3 regions of the Paracoccus sp. J39 genome follow, and region 3 is predicted to be linked to each of the others. Evidence: riboswitches for the same ligand, from Rfam matches in the RefSeq annotation. Region 3 holds a riboswitch; each other region holds the start of a gene.
What was found. Region 3 has a riboswitch for cobalamin ahead of L632_RS0119485 (DUF1636 domain-containing protein). Riboswitches for the same ligand answer to the same signal wherever they lie in the genome.

Region 1: linked by a shared signal. The riboswitch ahead of L632_RS0112055 (ABC transporter substrate-binding protein) and the one ahead of L632_RS0119485 (DUF1636 domain-containing protein) in region 3 are both predicted to bind cobalamin.
Region 2: linked by a shared signal. The riboswitch ahead of nrdH (glutaredoxin-like protein NrdH) and the one ahead of L632_RS0119485 (DUF1636 domain-containing protein) in region 3 are both predicted to bind cobalamin.

The regions. Positions count from the first base shown of each region.
Region 1 is NZ_JAEN01000011.1:23,240-29,783, reverse strand. Features, by position in the region: gene L632_RS0112070 (pseudoazurin) at 1-159, opposite strand, end outside; gene L632_RS0112065 (ABC transporter ATP-binding protein) at 170-931, opposite strand; gene L632_RS0112060 (iron ABC transporter permease) at 928-1,977, opposite strand; gene L632_RS0112055 (ABC transporter substrate-binding protein) at 1,974-2,987, opposite strand; cobalamin riboswitch at 3,135-3,327, opposite strand; gene L632_RS0112050 (NYN domain-containing protein) at 3,476-4,030, opposite strand; gene folK (2-amino-4-hydroxy-6-hydroxymethyldihydropteridine diphosphokinase) at 4,043-4,636, shown strand; gene rpoZ (DNA-directed RNA polymerase subunit omega) at 4,706-5,062, shown strand; gene L632_RS0112035 (bifunctional (p)ppGpp synthetase/guanosine-3',5'-bis(diphosphate) 3'-pyrophosphohydrolase) at 5,085-6,544, shown strand, end outside.
Region 2 is NZ_JAEN01000020.1:6,339-12,882, forward strand. Features, by position in the region: gene nrdE (class 1b ribonucleoside-diphosphate reductase subunit alpha) at 1-586, opposite strand, end outside; gene nrdI (class Ib ribonucleoside-diphosphate reductase assembly flavoprotein NrdI) at 568-996, opposite strand; gene nrdH (glutaredoxin-like protein NrdH) at 1,007-1,228, opposite strand; cobalamin riboswitch at 1,319-1,508, opposite strand; gene L632_RS22940 (TonB-dependent siderophore receptor) at 1,886-4,141, shown strand; gene L632_RS0116620 (Fe2+-dependent dioxygenase) at 4,271-4,954, shown strand; gene L632_RS0116625 (alpha-hydroxy acid oxidase) at 4,951-6,048, shown strand; gene L632_RS25085 (flagellar biosynthesis regulator FlaF) at 6,048-6,446, shown strand; gene flbT (flagellar biosynthesis repressor FlbT) at 6,446-6,544, shown strand, end outside.
Region 3 is NZ_JAEN01000029.1:14,503-21,046, reverse strand. Features, by position in the region: gene L632_RS0119495 (DUF1801 domain-containing protein) at 1-268, opposite strand, end outside; gene cobO (cob(I)yrinic acid a,c-diamide adenosyltransferase) at 273-884, opposite strand; cobalamin riboswitch at 922-1,123, shown strand; gene L632_RS0119485 (DUF1636 domain-containing protein) at 1,200-1,553, shown strand; gene cobW (cobalamin biosynthesis protein CobW) at 1,557-2,591, shown strand; gene cobN (cobaltochelatase subunit CobN) at 2,594-5,743, shown strand; gene L632_RS0119470 (precorrin-3B synthase) at 5,740-6,544, shown strand, end outside.

The DNA.
Region 1 (6,544 bases), on a different contig from region 3:
CGGCAGGAAGCGGACCGTGTCGCCGGGCGCGACCACCAGATGGTCCGGCTCGTAGACCATCGGGCCGGTTTCGTTGCGGTTCAGCATCCTGACCTCGTGGATCTCGGCGAGGGCAGGGGCGGCGGTCAGCAGGAGCAGGGCGAGGCTGCGGGAAACCATGGGCGTCCTTTCAGGTGATCGAGAAGGTCAGGATGTCCGGCCCGCCGGCCGGATCGGGCACCCGCCGGACGCGGATGCCGAAGACGCGCGCGACCAGATCGGGCCGCAGCACCTCGGGGGGCGGGCCGCAGGCGACCAGCCGGCCGCCGTCCAGCATCGCGACGCGGTCGCAGCCCATGGCCTGGTTGAGGTCGTGCAGCGCGATGACGGTGGTGATGGGCAGCTGCCGGATGAAGCCCAGGATCGCCAGCTGGTGGTGGATGTCCAGATGGTTGGTCGGCTCGTCGAGCAGCAGCAGTCCCGGCTCCTGCGCCAGGGCGCGGGCGATGTGCAGCCGCTGGCGCTCGCCGCCCGACAGGGTGGCCCAGCTGCGATCCGCCAGCGCGCTCATTTCCACCGCGTCGAGCGCGCGGGCGACCTGCCGCTCGTCCCGCTCGCTCCAGGGTGCGAGCGCCGAGAGCCAGGGGGTGCGGCCCAGCTCGACGGCGGCGCGGGCGGTCAGGCGTTCGGCGGTGTCGGCCTGCTGCTCGACCAGCGCGATGCGCTGCGCGATCCCGCGACGCGACAGCCGGGCAAGAGGCTGACCCTCAAGCCGGATGGCGCCCCGGTCCGGGCGGACCAGCCCGGCCAGCAGCCGCAGCAGCGTCGACTTGCCCGAACCGTTCGGCCCGACCAGCGCCAGCGTCTCGCCGGGCGTCACCTCCAGCGAGACGTCGCGGATGATCTCGCGCCCGCGCAGGGCGAGGGACAGGGATTGCGCCGAAAGCCTCATCGCATCTGGCCCCGGCTGCGGATCAGGATCAGCGCGAAGGCCGGGGCGCCGATCAGTGCGGTGACGACGCCGATGGGCAGGACCTGGCCCCTGATGATGACGCGCGACAGGATGTCGGCGCCGATCAGGAAGACCGCGCCGATCAGCGCCGCGGCCGGGATCAGCCGGCCGTGGCGGACGCCGACCAGGAAGCGCGCCGCATGCGGGATCACCAGCCCGACGAAGCCGATCGAGCCCAGGATCGACACCATGACCGCCGTCACCAGCGCCGCGGCCAGGATCAGCACCGCCCGGACCCGCCGCACCGGCACGCCCAGCGAGGCGGCGCTGTCGGCCCCGAAGGCGAAGGCGTCCAGCCCGCGCGCATGCAGCTGGCAGATCAGCCAGCCCATGACGGCGACCGGCACGGCCAGCTGCACCTCGGGCCAGCGCACGCCGCTGAGATTGCCCATCAGCCAGAACATGATGCCGCGCGCCTGGTCGGCATTCGCCGATTTCGCGATGACGAAGGCGGTCAGGGCGTTGAAGAGCTGCGAGCCGGCGATGCCCGCCAGCACGATCTGCGCCGCGCCGCCGCGTCCGGCGTCGGCGCCGGCGGCCCGGGCCAGCGCCGCCACCAGCCCGAAGGCGATCAGCGCCCCCATGAAGGCGCCGAGCGACATCGAGAGCAGCCCCGCCCCGAGCCCGGCGATGGTCACCGCCACCGCCCCGGTCGAGGCCCCGGCCGAGATGCCGAGGATATAGGGATCGGCCAGGGCGTTGCGCAGCAGCGCCTGCAGCACCACGCCCGAGACGGCCAGCCCCGCGCCGCAGGCGGCGGCGACCAGCGCGCGGGGCACGCGATAGCTCCAGACGATGCCCTGATCCAGCGGGTCGAGCGCATGGCCCGCCTGCCACAGCCGGTTGGCCAGCACCTTCAGCACCAGATCCGGGGCGATGCGGGTCTCGCCGATCATCGCCCCGGCCAGCACCGCCGCCGCCAGCACCGCCAGCGCCAGAAGCGCGGCGACAAGCGCCCTGCGCGGTCCGGCCGCGGCCGGCGTCATTGCGGCAGGCCGTAGGATTTCAGCGCCGCCGCCAGCTCTTCCAGCCCGTCGATCACCCGGATCGTCGCGTCCATGGCGCCGGCATCCATGACGACGATGCGGCCGGCCTTCACCGCGTCCATCTGGCTGGCCACCGGGTCAGATTTCAGGAAGGCGAGCTTCTTCTCGACGTCGTCGGCCTCGAAGCGGCGGCGGTCCATCCGGGCCACCACGATCACCGTGGGATTGGCCCTGGCGATGGTCTCCCAGCCGACGGTCGGCCATTCCTCGTCCGATTCCACGATGTTCCGCAATCCCAGCGTCTCCATCATGTAGCCCGGCGCACCCTTGCGGCCGGCGACATAGGGATCGATGTCCATCTCGGCCGAGGAGAACCAGAACACCGCCGATCCGTCCTTGAGCCCCAGCGCCCTGGCCTCGGCCTCGGCCGTCTCCTCGCGCGCCTTCAGGTCTGCGACCAGCGCGGCGCCCCGGTCCTGCACGTCGAAGATCGCCGCCAGTTCCTCGATGCCCTGGTAGAGGCTCGCGGTCGAGAACATCGCCAGCCGCGTGCCGTCAAGCCCGACCGTGTTGTCCTTGCCGACGCAATCGGCCGGCATGACATAGGTCGGGATGCCGAGCTCGTGGAACTGCTCGCGGGTGGCGACGATGCCCTGCGGGCCGACATGCCATTCATATTGCACCGCGACCAGCCCCGGCTTCTTGGCCACCACGCTTTCGAAGCTGGGATCGTTGTCGGCCAGCCGTGCGACCTTGGCGTCGATGTCCCGGAACTGCGGCAGCACCTCGCTGAACCAGACCGAGGTGCCGGCGACCTTGTCGCCGAGGCCGAGCGCGTAAAGCACCTCGGTCGCGGCCTGGCCGACGCTTACCGCCGAGGCCGGCGCGGCGTCGAATTCCAGCGTCTGGCCGCAGTTCTCGACCGTCAGCGGATAGCCGGTCGCGCCGGCATGGGCGGCGAATGCGGCAAGGGACAGGGAAAGGCCGATCAGGCCCGAACGCAGGAACATGCTCCGTCTCCATCTGGTTGGGACCAGGGGCCGGAGGCGGCGCAACGTTGGGCTTGGCGGACCGCGTCCTGCCCGCAAGGCGGGGCAGGCGGCATGGGACCGCGTCTGGCTGTCGTCATCTCACCCTCCCCGGACAACCCCGCCCGGTGTGAACGTCAAGGCGCCGGCAGGTCTCCTGACTGGCGGGTCTCTGCCTGTCCTGGCCTTCCCGGGTCGAGGACCCAGTGACGTGATCGGACGCGGCTCGCCGCCTACAGTTGCGGGGGCAGTTCCGGTTGGCGCAGGGATGCGCCGCGGATTCCCTCTTGGCCCTTTCGGGACCGGCAAGGGGGCGTATCGCCGAAACGCGGCCGCCTGGCAAGCCGGATATGGCCAAGCCTGTCAGGAAGCGGTGGATGATCGGGGAAAGAAAGACCCTTGGCCCGCCGCGGCGGGGGAAGGGAAAGGCGCCGGCCCGCCGGGACGGGGTCTTCGGCGGCGCCGGGGGTTCAGGCGTCCTGCTGCGGGGCGCTTTCGCGGGGCGGGCGACCGATGATGTCGCGCAGCGCGTCCAGTTCGATGAAATTGTCGGCCTGGCGGCGCAACTCGTCGGCGATCATCGGCGGCTGGCTGCGCATGGTCGAGACCACCGAGACCCGCACGCCCTGGCGCTGCAGCGCCTCGACCAGCGGCCGGAAATCGCCGTCGCCCGAGAACAGCACCGCATGGTCCAGCCGCGGCGCCAGCTCCATGGCGTTGATGACCAGCTCGACATCCATGTTGCCCTTGACCTTGCGGCGGCCCAGAGCGTCGGTATATTCACGCGCGGGTTTCGTCACCATGGAATAGCCGTTGTAATGCAGCCAGTCGACCAGCGGACGGATCGGTGAGTAATCCTCGTTCTCCAGCAGGGCCGTATAGTAATAGGCGCGGATCAGCTTGCCGCGCCGCTCGAATTCCTGCCGCAAGAGCTTGTAGTCGATATCGAAGCCAAGCGCCTTCGCGGCAGCATAAAGATTCGACCCGTCGATGAACAACGCCAGCCGATCATCCTTGTAAAACACGATTCCCCCAAGATGTCTCTTTACCAAAGTCAGAAGGCGAACTTAGTCCTGGTGGCGCTGGGTGCAAACCTGCCTAGTTCGGCAGGTATCCCATCGGACAGCTTGCGTTTCGCGCTGGATAAGCTTTTGAAATTACCTGCGGTTGTGCCGCTTGCCGTCAGCCGATTCTGGTCCACCCCGGCGGTGCCGGCCGGTTCCGGTCCCGATTATGTGAACGCTGCGGTTTCACTTTCCTGCGCGCTGCCGCCCGATCAACTCCTGCGCGAGCTGCACGCGATCGAGGCGGCGCTGGGACGCCGCCGCGACGGGCCGCGCTGGCAGGCGCGGGGGCTGGACCTGGACCTGCTGGCGCATGGCGATCTGGTGCTGCCCGACGCGGATGCGCAGGACCGTTGGCGCAGCCTGCCGCCCGAGGAACAGCCGCGCCACACGCCCGAGCAGCTGATCCTGCCGCATCCGCGGCTGCAGGACCGCGGCTTCGTGCTGGCGCCCCTGGCCGAGATCGCGCCCGGCTGGGTGCATCCGCGCCTTGGGCTCAGCGTGGCGCAGATGCTGGCGGCGCTGCCGCCCGAGGCCATGGCCGGGATGCGGCCGGCAAGTGCTTGACATTTCCGTTTCGCGCACCCAAATATCCGGCTTCGCCCTGCACCCCGATTCCAGCTGATAAGGTGACCGATGGCCCGCGTTACAGTCGAAGATTGCGTCGACAAGGTTCCGAACCGTTTTGACCTGGTGATGCTGGCGGCCCATCGCGCGCGTGAAATCGCGGCGGGGAGCCCGCTGACCGTCGACCGCGACAATGACAAGAATCCCGTGGTCTCGCTGCGCGAGATCGCCGACGAGACCCAGCCCGTGGACGAACTGCGCGAGCGCATGATCGAGGCCCAGCAGACCCAGATCGAGGTCGACGAGCCCGAGGAGGACGCGATGGCGCTGCTTCTGGGCGCCGAGATCGACCGTCCGAAGCCCGCCGACGAGGAATCCGAGGAGCGCATGCTGCGCATGATGCTGGAAGCGCAAGGCAGGAACTGAGTCCAAAGGTCTTGGGCTGAACATGATCGACGTCGAAGACCTCATCGCGCTTATCCGCAATTACAACCCGCGCACCAATGCCGAGCTGATCCGCGACGCCTACGAATACGGGCGTCGCATGCATGAGGGGCAGTTCCGCCATTCGGGCGAGCCCTATTTCACCCATCCCGTCGCGGTCGCCGCCATCCTGACCGAGATGCGGCTGGACGATGCCACCATCGTCACCGCCCTGCTGCACGACACGATCGAGGACACGCGTTCGACCTGGGCCGAGGTGGCGCAGATCTTCGGGCGCGAGATCGCCGATCTGGTCGATGGGGTCACCAAGCTGACCAATCTGCAGCTTTCGGGCGCGCATTCCAAGCAGGCCGAGAATTTCCGCAAGCTTTTCATGGCCATGTCGCGCGATCTTCGCGTGATCCTGGTCAAGCTGGCCGACCGTCTGCACAACATGCGGACCATCAAGTCCATGCGCCCGGAAAAGCAGCTGCAGAAGGCGCGCGAGACCATGGACATCTATGCGCCGCTGGCCGGCCGCATGGGCATGCAATGGATGCGCGAGGAGCTTGAGGACCTGGCCTTCAAGGTCATCAACCCCGAGGCGCGCAACTCGATCATCCGCCGCTTTGTCAGCCTGCAGCGCGAATCCGGCGACGTGATTCCCAAGATCACCGCCGACATCCGCGCCGAGCTTGAACGCGAGGGGATCGAGGCCGATGTCTACGGCCGCGCCAAGCGGCCCTTCAGCATCTGGCGCAAGATGCAGGAAAAGCAGCTTTCCTTCTCGCGCCTGTCGGACATCTACGGCTTCCGCATCATCACCCGGACCGAGGCCGACTGCTATCGCACCCTGGGCGTCATCCATCACCGCTGGCGCGCCGTGCCCGGCCGGTTCAAGGATTACATCAGCCAGCCCAAGGCGAACGGCTACCGCTCGATCCACACCACCGTCTCGGGCCGCGACGGAAAGCGGGTCGAGGTGCAGATCCGCACCCGGCAGATGCACGAGGTGGCCGAGGCGGGCGTGGCCGCGCATTGGGCCTATCGCGACGGGGTGCGCACGGCGAACCCCTTTGCCATCGATCCGGGCGAATGGATCGCCAGCCTGACCGAGCGTTTCGGCGAAGAGGACCACGACGAATTCCTCGAGCATGTGAAGCTTGAGATGTATTCCGACCAGGTGTTTTGCTTCTCGCCCAAGGGCGACGTGATCCCGCTGCCGAAAGGCGCGACGCCGCTGGATTTCGCCTATGCCATCCATACCCGGCTGGGCAGTTCCTGCGTGGGCGCGAAGGTGGACGGCATCCGCGTGCCGCTGTGGACGCGGCTCAAGAACGGCCAGTCGGTCGAGATCATCGCCGCCTCCGGCCAGCGGCCGCAGGCGACCTGGCTCGACATCGTCGTCACCGGCCGCGCCAAGGCCGCCATCCGCCGCTCGCTGCGGCAGGAGGACCGGACGCGCTTCATCCGGCTGGGTTCGGA
Region 2 (6,544 bases), on a different contig from region 3:
GCTGCAAGGCCGAGTTGATCGAGCGGCCGATGCTCTCCATGTTGTCTTCCAGCCGCAGCAGGAAGCACGAGATCAGCTCGCCACGGGACTTCTTGCCGGCATTGAGGAACGTGGGCGTCGCCGGCTGGAAGCGGCCCGAGAGCATCTCCTCCATGAAGCGCATGGCCAGCGCCTCGTCGCCGCGCGCCAGCGTCAGGGCGACCATGACCACCCGGTCCTCGTAGCGTTCCAGGTAACGCTGGCCGTCGCGGGTCTTCAGCGTATAGCTGGTGTAATACTTGAAGGCGCCCAGGAAGGTCGGGAAGCGGAACTTCCGCGCATAGGCAGCATCCCAGATCGCGCGCTGGAAATTGCGCGAATACTGGTCCAGCACCTCGGGCTCGTAATAGCCTTCGTCGACGAGATAGCGCAGCTTCTCGTCGAGATTGTGGAAGAACACGGTGTTCTGGTTGACATGCTGCAGGAAATATTGCCGCGCGGCCTTGCGATCCGCCTCGAAGCGGATGCGGCCCTCGCCGTCGTAAAGGTTCAGCATCGCGTTCAGCGCGTGATGGTCCAGCACGGCCTTTACGCCATTGTCAAGCATTCCGTCCCCCAGAATTTCTCAAGCCCCGCCCGGACGCGGGAAAGATCGTTGTCGTCGCCCGCCAGCTCGAATCGATACAGCACGGGGACGTCGCATTTAGCAGAAATGACCCTCGCCGACAGGGCGAAGGTGGCGCCGAAATTGCGGTTGCCGGCGCCGATCACGCCGCGCAGCAGCGCGCGGCGCCCGGGGTCGTTCAGGAAGCGGATGACCTGTTTCGGCACCGCGCCCCGCCCCGCGCCATCGGCATAGGTCGGGCAGATCAGCACATAGGGCCGGCCGGGCTCGGGCAGGATCTCGCACGGCGAGACCGGGATGCGGAGCGCCGGCAGCCCCAGCCGCGCCATGAAGCGCGCCGTGTTCCCCGAGCCCGAGGAATAATAGACCAGTTCGCCCCGGTGCCCGCCCATGGCCGCGCGTTCAGGACAGCCGGCCGATCATGTCGGGCCGGAAACCCGCCCAATGCGCCTCGCCGGCGACGACGACGGGCGCCTGGCGATAGCCGAGCGAGGTGACCAGTTCCATCGCCGCCTCATCCTCGGTCAGGTCGACCAGCTGATAGGGCAGGCCGCGCGCCTCGAGCGCCCGGGTCGTGGCGGTGCATTGCACGCAGGCGGGCTTGGAATAAACGGTGATGGTCATGCCTCTGCTCCTTCTTTCTGTCGGCAAGCAGGGGCCGCGCCCGATGACCGCGCCATCGGAACCGCTTCAGCCCCGCGCCCGCCGCACGGTTTCGTCCTTTCGCGCCATGGCAGGTCTTCTGACTCGCGGGTCCCGGCTTGGCTGGCCTTCCCGGGGCTGGCCCCAGTGGCATTCCAGCGTCGCTCTCCGCTTACAGCTGCGGGGGCAGTGCCGGCCTTGCACCGGCTTCCCTGTTGATCCCCGAGTCGCCCCGGAGGTAACCATGACCCCTGCAGTTAGCCACGCTCCGCCACGCAGGTCAATCCACATCTAGTGGGAAACTGCCCGCCCATTGGAACATCTGGTGGGCTTTCGAACGCCCGCGGGGCGGGCGCCACTTGCATCCCGGCCGAGAGTTGCGGCACCTTTTCCGACGGGAGAGCATCCGGATTGTTGAATCGCTGCAACAGTCGGGCCTGCCGATCCGGGATTTTACGCAGCGTCGTTTGACAATTTGCGACAATTAACCCTCTTGCATGGATCACGCGCGGCTAGGACAGGGGGCGACTGCTCCCCCTCCCGGCTCGTTTCACCGCAAGCCACTCTGCTGAGCCAGCACGTTCCTGTCGCCTCCATCCTCGCGGATGGCAGCGATTTCTTTTGTGCCGGGAGCAATCCATGAACAAGTCCCATCCGAAACCGCCGGTCACGGGGGGCGCAGCGCAATTGCTGCCGACCCTGGGCCTGCTGCCGGTGCTGGCCATCTCGGCCGGCGTGGCCGGCCCTGCACAGGCGCAGGACACCGTCACTCTGGACACGGTGGTCATCCGCCGCCAGCAGGGCAACGAGGCCGAGACAAGCTACAAGGTCACCGAAAGCACCTCGGACAAGGCCACCGCGCCGCTGCTCGACACCCCGCGCTCGGTCACCGTCGTCACCGCGCGCGAGATCGAGGAGCGCGGCCAGACCTCGGTCGCCGACGTGCTGCGCACCACGCCGGGCGTCACGCTGGGCGCGGGCGAGGGCGGCGTGCCGCAGGGCGTACGCCCCTATATCCGCGGCTTCGAGGCCAGCCAGGACCTGCTGATCGACGGCATGCGCAATGCCTCGCGCACGCAATACGAGGCCTTCAACCTGGAATCGATCGAGATCAACAAGGGGCCGGGCGGCGTCTATTCCGGCGCCGGTTCGACCGGCGGCACCATCAGCCTGAACAGCAAGACCCCGCAGCCGGGCGCCTTTGACCAGGTGGCGCTGTCCTACGGAACCGGCAACTATCTCCGCGGCACGCTGGATTCGAACCGCGAATTCGGCGCCCTCGGCCTGCGCCTGAACCTGATGGGGCAGCGCGCCGACGATCTGGGCGGGCGCGACGGTGTCGAGTCCAGGCGGTTCGGGGTGGCGCCGAGCTTCAGCTATCGGCTGACCGATGACAGCAAGATCACCGCCGGGCTCTATTACTACAAGGACGAGGATACGCCCGATTATGGCGTGCCGATGTCGAATGCCACCACGCCTGCCGAATGGCGGCGCGGCTCGGGCACCCGCATCGACCCGTTCCTGCCGGCCGATGTCGATCCCGATACCTTCTATGGCCTGCATGCGCGCGATTTCCGCGACGTGGAATCCGCCTCGGGCTACCTGAAGTTCGAGCACGCATTCTCGGACAGCCTGCGGCTGACCACGGCGCTGCGCAAGGCGCGCGACACCAATACCTATGTCGTGACCTCGCCGACCTCGGGCAGCGACGGGCTGGTGTCGCGCAGCTCCAAGGCTTCGGACCGGGTGAACGAGACCGTGTCGTTCAACGCCCAGCTTTCGGGCGAAGCGCAGGCCGGGGGCGTCGAGCACAGCTTTGCGGTCGGCGTGGACATCGCCAATTCCCGCGCCACCACCCGCCGGCTGACGGTGGTCAACCCCGATCCTATGCCGACCTCGCCCTACGAGAATCCGGATGCCGGCGCGCCCTGGGGCGGCAGCATCGAGCGCGGCGGCGATACCGGCTACAGCACCACCAAGTCGCGCGGCATCTACGCGCTGGACACCATCACGTTCACCCCGCAATGGGAGGCGACGGTGGGCCTGCGCTGGGACGATTACAGCGTCAACAGCGTCACCCACGCCACCGACGAGAATCCGCGCGAAAGCCATCGCAACGATTCCGACTTCCTGAACGGAATGCTGGGCGTGGTCTACAAGCCGGCGCCGAACGGCTCGGTCTACGCCTCGGTCAGCAGCTCTTCGAACCCGGCCGGCGAGGGCGCGGGCACCGGCGGCAGCAATGCCTCGGACGATCTGGACAGCCTCGATCCCGAGCGCAGCGTGAATTACGAGATCGGCACGAAATGGCTGGTGCTGAACGACCAGCTTCAGCTGAGCGCGGCGCTGTTCAGGACCGAGAAGGACAATGCCCGCGTCACCAACTCGCTGGGCGAGACCGAGAATATCGGCAAGACCACCGCCAAGGGCGTCGAGCTGGGCTTTGCCGGCCAGATAACCGAGCGCTGGGGCATCTGGGGCGGCTATGTCCATCAGGACGTCAAGCTGAAGGACGGCGGCTGGACCACCCCGCGCGGCGGCGGCGATCCCTATCCGAACCCCGGCACCGGCAGGCAGGTGGTGAAGATCCCGCGCAACAGCTTCTCGCTGTGGACGACCTATGACTACAGTCCGGAACTGATGCTGGGCGGCGGCGTGACCTATACGGGCAAGCGCATGGCCAGCTATTCGCAGAACGGCGATGCCGATGCCGGGCTGCCGTCGAGCTGGCGCACCGACCTGATGGCCGCCTACAAGCTGACCGAAGCGACGGCGCTGCAATTCAATGTCAACAACGTCTTCGACCGCCAGATCTATACCGACTCGCATAGCGGGCAATTCGCCAATATCGAGCCGGGGCGGAACTATGTGCTGACGCTGAAGCACGCGTTCTGAGGCATCAACCCGCAGGGGCGGCCTGTCGGTCGCCCTTGCCGCGGCTGGCGCCAAAATAACCGACAGAAACGCTTAACTTCTCGGGACGCCGGTTCTATCCTGCGCCTCGATGCACCGCAGGAGAATCCCATGCTCGTCACCATTCCGGACCTGCTGACGCCCGAAGAAGTCGCCTATATCCGGCAGGTGCTGGAGGGCACCGACTGGGTCGACGGCCGCAGCACCGCTGGCGACCAGGCGGCCAAGGTCAAGAAGAACCTGCAGGTGCCGGTGGACAGCCCGGTGGCGCGCGAGCTCAGCGGCATCGTCCTGCGGGCGCTGGGGCGCAGTCCGGTCTATTCCTCGGCCGCATTGCCCCTGCATGTGCTGCCGCCGATGTTCAACCGCTATGACGAGGGCATGACCTTCGGCGCCCATGTGGACGGCTCGATCCGCATGGTCCCCGGCACCGGCCAGCGCATCCGCACCGATGTCTCGACCACGGTTTTCCTGACCCCGCCCGAGGATTACGACGGCGGCGAACTGGTCGTGCACGACACCTATGGCGAGCATCGCGTCAAGCTGGCGGCGGGCCATGCCGTGATCTATCCCGCCACCTCGCTGCATTCGGTGACGGCGGTGACGCGCGGCTCGCGTTGGGCATCGTTCTTCTGGGCGCAATCGATGGTCAAGGACGACTGGCGGCGGCACATGCTCTATGACCTCGACCAGTCGATCATGCGCATCCGCGCGATGCTGCCCGACGACGATCCGGCGGTGACCGGCCTCACGGCGCATTATCACAACATGATCCGCCACTGGTCCGAGATTTGACGCAGGCCATTCCGCCCGACGTCGTGGCGCTGGAGGATTATCAGCGCCTGGCCGCAGCCATCCTGCCCGCGCCGGTGCGGGCCTATGTCGATGGCGCCGGCGCGGACGGGCTGACCGCCGCCGCCAATCTGGCCGCCTGGCAGGGGCTGAGGCTGCAGTCGCGCCTGCTTTGCGACATGCGGGACGCGCATACTGCCCTGCGGCTTTTCGGCCTGGACCTGCCGCATCCCTTCCTGCTGGCGCCGGTGGCCTTTCACGGCCTCGCCCATGCCGAGGCCGAACATGCGACCGCGCTTGGCGCCGCGGCGGCCGGCAGCCTGATGGTGGTCTCGACCCAATCCGGCCTCTCGCTCGAAGAGATCGCCGCCCGCGCGCAGGGGCCTTTGTGGTTCCAACTCTACATGCAGCCCGAGCCCACAGACACGCTGTCGCTGGTCCGCCGGGCCGAAGCGGCGGGCTATCGCGCGCTGGTCGTGACCGTGGACGCGCCGGTGAACGGCCTCCGCAACATGGAGACCCGTGCCGGATTCGCCCTGCCCGAGGGACTGCGCGCCGTCAACCTGGACGGCTTGCGCCCGCCGCATATCCGCAGCGAGCCGGGGCGGGCTGCGACCTTCCTTGGCCTGCTGGACCAGGCGCCACGTTGGGAGGATATCGGCTGGCTGAAGTCGCAGTCCCGGCTGCCGCTGCTGCTGAAGGGCGTCATGTCAGCGCATGACGCCGGTCGCGCGGTCGAGGTCGGGGTGGATGGCGTGATCGTCTCGAACCATGGCGGCCGGGCGCTCGACACGCTGCCCGCAACGGCCGAGGCGCTGCCCGTCGTGGTTCGGGAGGTGGCGGGCCGCATCCCGGTGCTCTGCGATGGCGGCATCCGGCGCGGCACCGATGCGCTGAAAGCCCTGGCATTCGGGGCTGCGGCAGTGCTGGTCGGAAGGCCGCAGATCCACGCCCTGGCGGTAGGGGGCGCGGCCGGGGTGGCGCATATGCTGACCATTCTTCGTGCGGAACTCGAGGTCGCCATGGCGCTGACCGGGCGCCGCCGCCTGGCCGAGATCGATGCATCCGTGCTCTGGCCCGCAGATGCCGGTCACTGATGCGCGGCGTTTGCGGTGATTCTGCCAGGCTGCCGATTGTTGGGCGGGCGAACTGCGTCGCCCCCGCCCTCTCGCGCGCGTGGTTAAGCCATAGTTGCGCGGCGGGCATCCCAGCTGCCTTTGAACCCACGCAAAAACTACAAAAAGCCATCGAAGACAGCGATCATCCCCCAATGATCGAAGCCATCTATGCGAACAATCAGCTATGGACGGCGTTGGCTGCAGATCTGGCACATCCAGAGAATGGCTTGCCCGCGGAGACAAAGGCCGGCCTTCTTTCATTGGCGATCTTTTCTCTCAAGCAAGGGCGTCGTGTCGTGGAAGAAAGACTGTCTGCCATATCCTTGGTGGAAATCAACTTAAGAGTTATGAAAGGCCTAAGGGGGGAGATCAAGTAATGGGTGGACTCATTCTCAAGCTGGCGCCAAAGGAGCGCATCCTTATCAATGGAGCCGTCATTGAAAATGGTGATCGTCGTGCAAAGATCTCGATCTGT
Region 3 (6,544 bases):
AGAAGCCGATCTTGATGTATTTCGTCATGCAATGGAAACTGAGGAACCAGTGCCCCTCCTCGACCCCGTAAAGGGGCGAGTTCCATTTCACCGCCTTCTTCACCCCCGGCACGGTGCGGGTGATGATCTCGTCCAGCTTCTGGCCGATCTCCTGCTTCCAGCCCGGCATGGCGGCGATATAGGCGCGGAGCGGCGCCTCGCCATAGCCCTTGGGGATTTGCGGGTTGCCGCCCGAAAGCAGCTTCGGCTTGTCCTGCGATTTCTCCATGCTCCTAGAACTCCACGCCCGGCTGGGCCTTGATCCCGTCGCGGAACGGGTGCTTGACCTGCTCCATCTCGGTCACAAGATCGGCCAGCGCGATAAGTTCCGGCCTGGCATTGCGCCCGGTCAGCACGACATGGGTCATCGGCGGCTTTTCGTCGCGCAGGAAGGCCAGCACCTCGTCCAGATCCAGATAGTCATAGCGCAGGGCGATGTTGATCTCGTCCAGCAGCACCATGCGGATCGAGGGTTCGCGGATCAGCTGCTTGGCCTTTTCCCAGCCGGCGCGGGCGGCGGCGATGTCGCGCTCGCGATCCTGCGTTTCCCAGGTGAAGCCCTCGCCCATGGCGTGGAACTGGCACAGATCGGCGAAATGCGCGGTCAGCAGCCGCCGCTCGCCGGTGTCCCAGGCGCCCTTGATGAACTGCACCACCGCGCAGGGCATGCCATGGGCGATGCAGCGCAGGATCATCCCGAAGCCCGAGGAGGACTTGCCCTTGCCCTTGCCGGTATGGACGATGACCAGCCCCTTCTCGCCCTGCTTCCCGGCCATCATCCTGTCGCGGGCGGCCTTGATCTTCGCCATCTTCTCGGTATGGCGGGCGTTGTCGTCGGTCTGCATCGGGCACTCCTTCGCTTGACAAGTCGGGACCGGGCGCGCACAGACAGGGGGCGCTGGTTCCTGTCCTATGACAGGCGAAGAGGGAATGCGACAGGCAACCGCCTGGAAGCAGCCGCCCCCGCGACCGTGACCGGAGAGGTCGCCCCGAAGCCACTGGCGAAAGCCGGGAAGGTGGGGCGGCCGTGGGCCAAGGCCCGAATCCGCAAGCCGGGAGACCTGCCAGCGCAGAAGGATTGACCGGCGGACGGGGTGTTCCCGCTGGGGCTTGGGGCATTCGCGCCCCTGCGCCCTGCCGCCACAACGGATGAAGGGCGCATGACAGTCACGCTGCATGTCTGCATCACCTGCCGCGCCGGCCAGCCGGTGCTTGAGGGCGAGCCGGTGCCCGGCGCGCGGCTGCATGACGCGCTGACCGCCGAAGGGGCCCCCGACGGCGTGCGCATCGTCCCGGTCGAATGCCTGTCGGCCTGCGCCAGCGGCGCGGCCATCGCGCTGTCGGCGCCCGGCCGCTGGACCTATGTCTATGGCCGCATGTCGGCCGAGGACGCGCCCGAGATCCTGGCCGGCGCCGCCGCCTATGCCGGCGCCCCCGACGGCATCGTGCCCTGGCGCGAGCGCGTCACGATTTTCCGCAAGCGCAGCCTCGCGCGCATTCCTCCGATTGGGTAGCCCATGACCGACCTGACCAAGACCCCCGTGACCGTCATCACCGGCTTTCTCGGCGCCGGCAAGACCACGCTGATCCGCCACCTGATGCTGAACCCGCAGGGCAAGCGGCTGGCGGTGCTGGTCAATGAATTCGGCACCATGGGCGTCGACGGCGAGATCCTGAAATCCTGCGCGGACGAGAACTGCCCGGCCGAGAACATCATGGAACTGTCGAACGGCTGCATCTGCTGCACCGTGGCCGACGATTTCATCCCGACGCTGGAGCGGCTGATGGCGATGCCCGTCAAGCCCGACCACATCCTGATCGAGACCTCGGGCCTTGCCCTGCCCAAGCCCTTGCTGAAAGCCTTCGACTGGCCGGCGATCCGCTCGCGCATCACCGTGGACGGGGTGATCGCGCTGGCCGATGCCGAGGCCGTGGCCGCCGGCCGCTTCGCCCCGGACGAGGCCGCCGTCGAGGCGCAGCGCGCCGCCGACGACAGCCTCGACCACGAAACGCCCCTGTCCGAGGTGTTCGAGGACCAGATCGCCTGCGCCGACATCGTCCTGCTCTCCAAGGCCGACCTGGCCGGCGAGGACGGGCTGGCCGCCGCCCGCGCGGTGATCGAGGCCGAGGCGCCGCGCAAGCTGCCGATCCTGCCGCTGACCGATGGGGTGATCGACCCGCGGGTGATCCTTGGGCTGGGTGCGGCGGCCGAGGACGACCTTGCCGCCCGCCCCAGCCATCACGACGGCGCCGAGGACCATGAACATGACGATTTCGACTCGATGGTGATCGAGCTGGCCGAGATCGCCGACCCCGCCGAGCTTGCCGCCCGCATCGAGCGGCTGGCCCGCGACCAGAACATCCTGCGCGTCAAGGGCCATGTCGCCGTCGCCGGCAAGCCCATGCGCCTGCTGGTCCAGGCGGTGGGCGAGCGGGTGCGCCACCAATACGACCGGCCCTGGGGCGACGGCCCCCGCGCCTCGCGCCTTGTCGTCATCGCCGAGCATGACGATATCGACGAGGCCGCGATCCGGGCGATCCTGGCGGCCTGACGATGCACGTCGTCTTCCGCGAAAGCCGTGGGCTTGAGGAAACCGAGGTCCCGACCGACCCCGGCCAAAGCCCCGCAGAGCTGGTGGTGCTGTCCTATTCCGACAGCGACCTCGGCGCTTTCGCGGCGGGCTGGCACCGGGCAGCCGGCGGCCTGCCCACGCTGCGGCTCTGCAACCTCTCGGCGCTGCGGCACCCGGTCTCGGTCGATCAATATGTCGAGGCGACGCTGTCCGGCGCCCGCGCCGTGCTGGTCCGGCTGATCGGCGGCGAGCCCTATTGGCCCTATGGCGTGGCCAGCCTGCAGGATCTGGCGCGCAGGCACGGCATCGCGCTGGCCTTCCTGCCGGCGGACGGCCGGCCCGATCCGACGCTGGACCGGTTTTCCACCCTGCCGGCACCGCTGCTGCGCCGGCTTTCGGCGCTGTGCGACCAGGGCGGCGCGGTCGCGGCGCAGATGGCGCTGGCGGAGCTGGCGCAGGCGGCAGGACTGCCCGCCGCCCCGGTCCGTGGCGAGGCCGCGATCCCGGATTTCGGCTTCTACGACCCCGACCGCGGCGTGATCGACCGCCCCGGGCCCGGCCTGCTGGTCAGCTTCTATCGCAGCTACCTGACAGCAGCCGACATGGCGCCGGTGGATGCGATGATCCGCGCCCTGCGCGGGGCCGGCCTTGCCGCGACCGGGGTCTTCGCGCCCTCGCTCAAGGCGCCGGGCTTCGCCGGCTGGCTGGCGCCGCATCTGCCCGGGCTTGCGGCGGTGGTGAACCTGACCGCCTTTTCCGCCCGCGACGATGCGGGCGCGACGCCCTTCGACGGCGCGGATTGCCCGGTCTTTCAGGTGGCGCTGTCCACCGCCCCCCGCGCGCTCTGGGCGGCCGAGGAGCGCGGCCTTTCCGCCGCCGATCTGGCCATGCATGTCGTGCTGCCCGAGGTCGATGGCCGCATCTTCCTGGGCGCGATCAGCTTCAAGGAACCGCAAGAGCGCGACCCCGACCTGCAATTCGCCCGCGTGATCCACGCCCCGGACACGGGCCGCATCGAGGCTGCGGTGGCGCGCATCAAGGCCTGGCTCGGCCTGCCGGCGCCGCGGCGGGCGGTGGTGCTGTCCACCTATCCCGGCAAGGCGCATCAGCTCGCCCATGCGGTGGGACTGGACGCGCTGGCATCCTGCGGCGCGATCCTCGGGCTTGCGCATGACGCCCTCGGCCACCGGCTTACCACCGAACGCATCCACTGGCCGCTTTCGGATTACCGGCAGGCGCTGGCCCGCCTGCCGCGACGCCTGCAGGACGACCTGCAGGCGGCATGGGGCGAACCGCCGGCCGAGGGCTTCCGTTTCGCCGCCCTCCGCCACGGCGCCGACCTGATCGCCCTGCAGCCCGAGCGCGGCGAGGTGAAGACCCGCGCCGACGATTACCACGACCTGACGCGCACGCCGCGCCACGACTACGTCGCCTTCTACCTCTGGCTGCGGACGCAGGCGGACGCCCTGATCCACATGGGCGCGCATGGCACGCTGGAATGGCTGCCGGGGAAATCCGTGGCGCTGTCGGACACCTGCTGGCCCGAGGCGCTGCTGGGCGACCTGCCGGTGATCTACCCCTTCATCGTCAACGACCCCGGCGAGGCCGCGCAGGCCAAGCGCCGGCTTTCGGCCGTGACGCTGGGCCACCTGCCGCCGCCGCTGGTCGACTCCGCCATCCCCGAGAACCTGACGCATCTGGAGCGGCTGCTGGACGAATATTCCACAGCCGACGGGCTGGACCCGCGCCGCCGCGACCGGCTGATCGCGGCCATCCGCGACGAGGCCCGCGCGGCGGGGGTGGAAGCCGACCTGGGCCTGCCCCCCGATGCCGCCCCGGCCGAGGCGATCCCGCTGATCGACCGCTTCCTCTGCGATCTCAAGGACAGCCGTTTCGGCGACGGGCTGCATGTCTATGGCACCGCTGCCGGCGAAACCGAGGGGCTGGCCCGGGCGCTCTCGGGCCATCGCGTGGCGCCCGGCCCCTCCGGCTCGCCGGCGCGGGGGCGGCTGGACGTGCTGCCGACCGGGCGCAACCTTTATGCCGTCGATCCGCGCGCCGTCCCCTCGCGCAATGCCCATGCCCAAGGGGTGAAGCTGGCCGAGGAGCTGCTGCGCCGGCACCTGCAGGATCACGGCGACTGGCCCAAGGGGCTGGTCGTGGACCTGTGGGGCAGCGCCACCATGCGCACGGCGGGCGAGGAATTCGCCATGGCCCTGCATCTGGCCGGGCTCAGCCCGCGCTGGGACGCCGTCTCGGGCCGCGTCTCGGGCGTCGAGATCCTGCCCCTGGCCGAGCTCGGCCGGCCGCGGATCGACGTGACGCTGCGGGTCTCGGGCCTGTTCCGCGACATCTTCCCCGGCCTCGCGCAGCTTTTCGAGACCGGGGCCGAGGCGCTCTCCACCCGCGACGAAACCCCGGCGGACAATCCCTACCGGACCCGCGCGTCCCGCGTCTTCGGCCCGAAACCGGGGCTCTACGGCCTCGGCCTCGCCGACCTGGCCGAAAGCTTCACCGATGAGGCCCGGCAGGCGGCGGGCGAGGCGTGGCTGGCCGCCTCCTCCCATGCCATCGCCGCCGATGGCCGGATCACCCACCAGCCGCAGGCGATCCGCGACCGCTTGGCCCGGGCCGACGCCTTCGTCCACGCGCAGGACCTGCCGGAATCCGACCTGCTTCTGGCCGGCGACTATGCCGCGCACGAGGCGGGCTTCGCCGCCGCCATGGCCCGGATCGGCGCACCGGCGCCCGCACTCTACCACCTCGACGCCACCCGCCCCGGCCAGCCCCGCGCCCGCAGCCTGACCGAGGAAATCGCCCGCGTCACCCGCGCCCGCGCCGCCAATCCGGCCTGGGCCGACGGCATGATGCGGCACGGCTTCCGCGGCGCGGCCGAGATCGCGGCGACGCTCGACCACATGGCCGCCTTCGCCAATCTGGCCGGGGTGGTGCCCGGGCACCTCTTCGACCTCTATCACGACGCGACGCTGGGCCGGCCCGATGTCCTGGCCTTCATGCAGCGGGAAAACCCGGCCGCGCTGGCCGCCATGCGCGCGCTCTTCGCGCGGCTGCTCGATTCGGGCCTCTGGACCACGCGGCGCAATTCGGTTCTGGCAGGGGCGGCGCCATGAGCTTCAAGGTCAAGGGCTGGTGCCCCGGCGCATTGCGGCCGATGGCGTCCGGCGACGGGCTGGTCCTGCGCATCCGCGCCCGAAACGGACGGCTGGAACCCTGGCAGGCGCAGGCCATCGCCGACCTGTCCTGGAGCCACGGCAACGGCATGATGGACCTGACCAGCCGCGCCAACCTGCAATTGCGCGGCCTCGACGCCCGGGGACATGGCAAGGCGACCGCCGCGCTCGCCCGCCTCGGCCTGCTCGACGACAGCCCCGAGGCCGAGGCGCGGCGCAACGTGATCCTGTCGCCCTTCGCCCCCCTGGGCGGCGCAGCCTGGCAGGCGGCCGAGACCATCGCCCGGGCGATGACCGCGCCCGACGCGCCGCCGGTGCCCGGCAAGTTCGGCTTCGCCGTCGATGCCGACCCGCCGGTGCTGGCTGGGACGCCCGCGGATATCCGCCTGCGCCCGCAGGGTCCGGGCTGGCTGGTCCTGCCCGATGGCGGCGACTGGGCGCTGCCGGCCCGGAACGCCGCCCAGGCCGCCGCCCGCGCCGTCGAACTGGCGCGCTGGTTCACGCAGGGCGGCGTCCGGGACGGCCGCGGCCGGATGCGCGACCACCTGCGCCACGCCCCCGACCCGGCCCCCGGCGCGACGCCGCTCCCGCCTTCTCTGTTGTGCAAATACCCATGCGACAGCGCCACCGGAACCGCCGGCGCCGATCCGGCCGGTCCCGGCCCGGCGCCGAACGGCTGGCTGCTGGGCTTCGCCTTCGGCCAGATCACCGCCCGGCAACTGGCCGAGGCCGCCGCCCTCG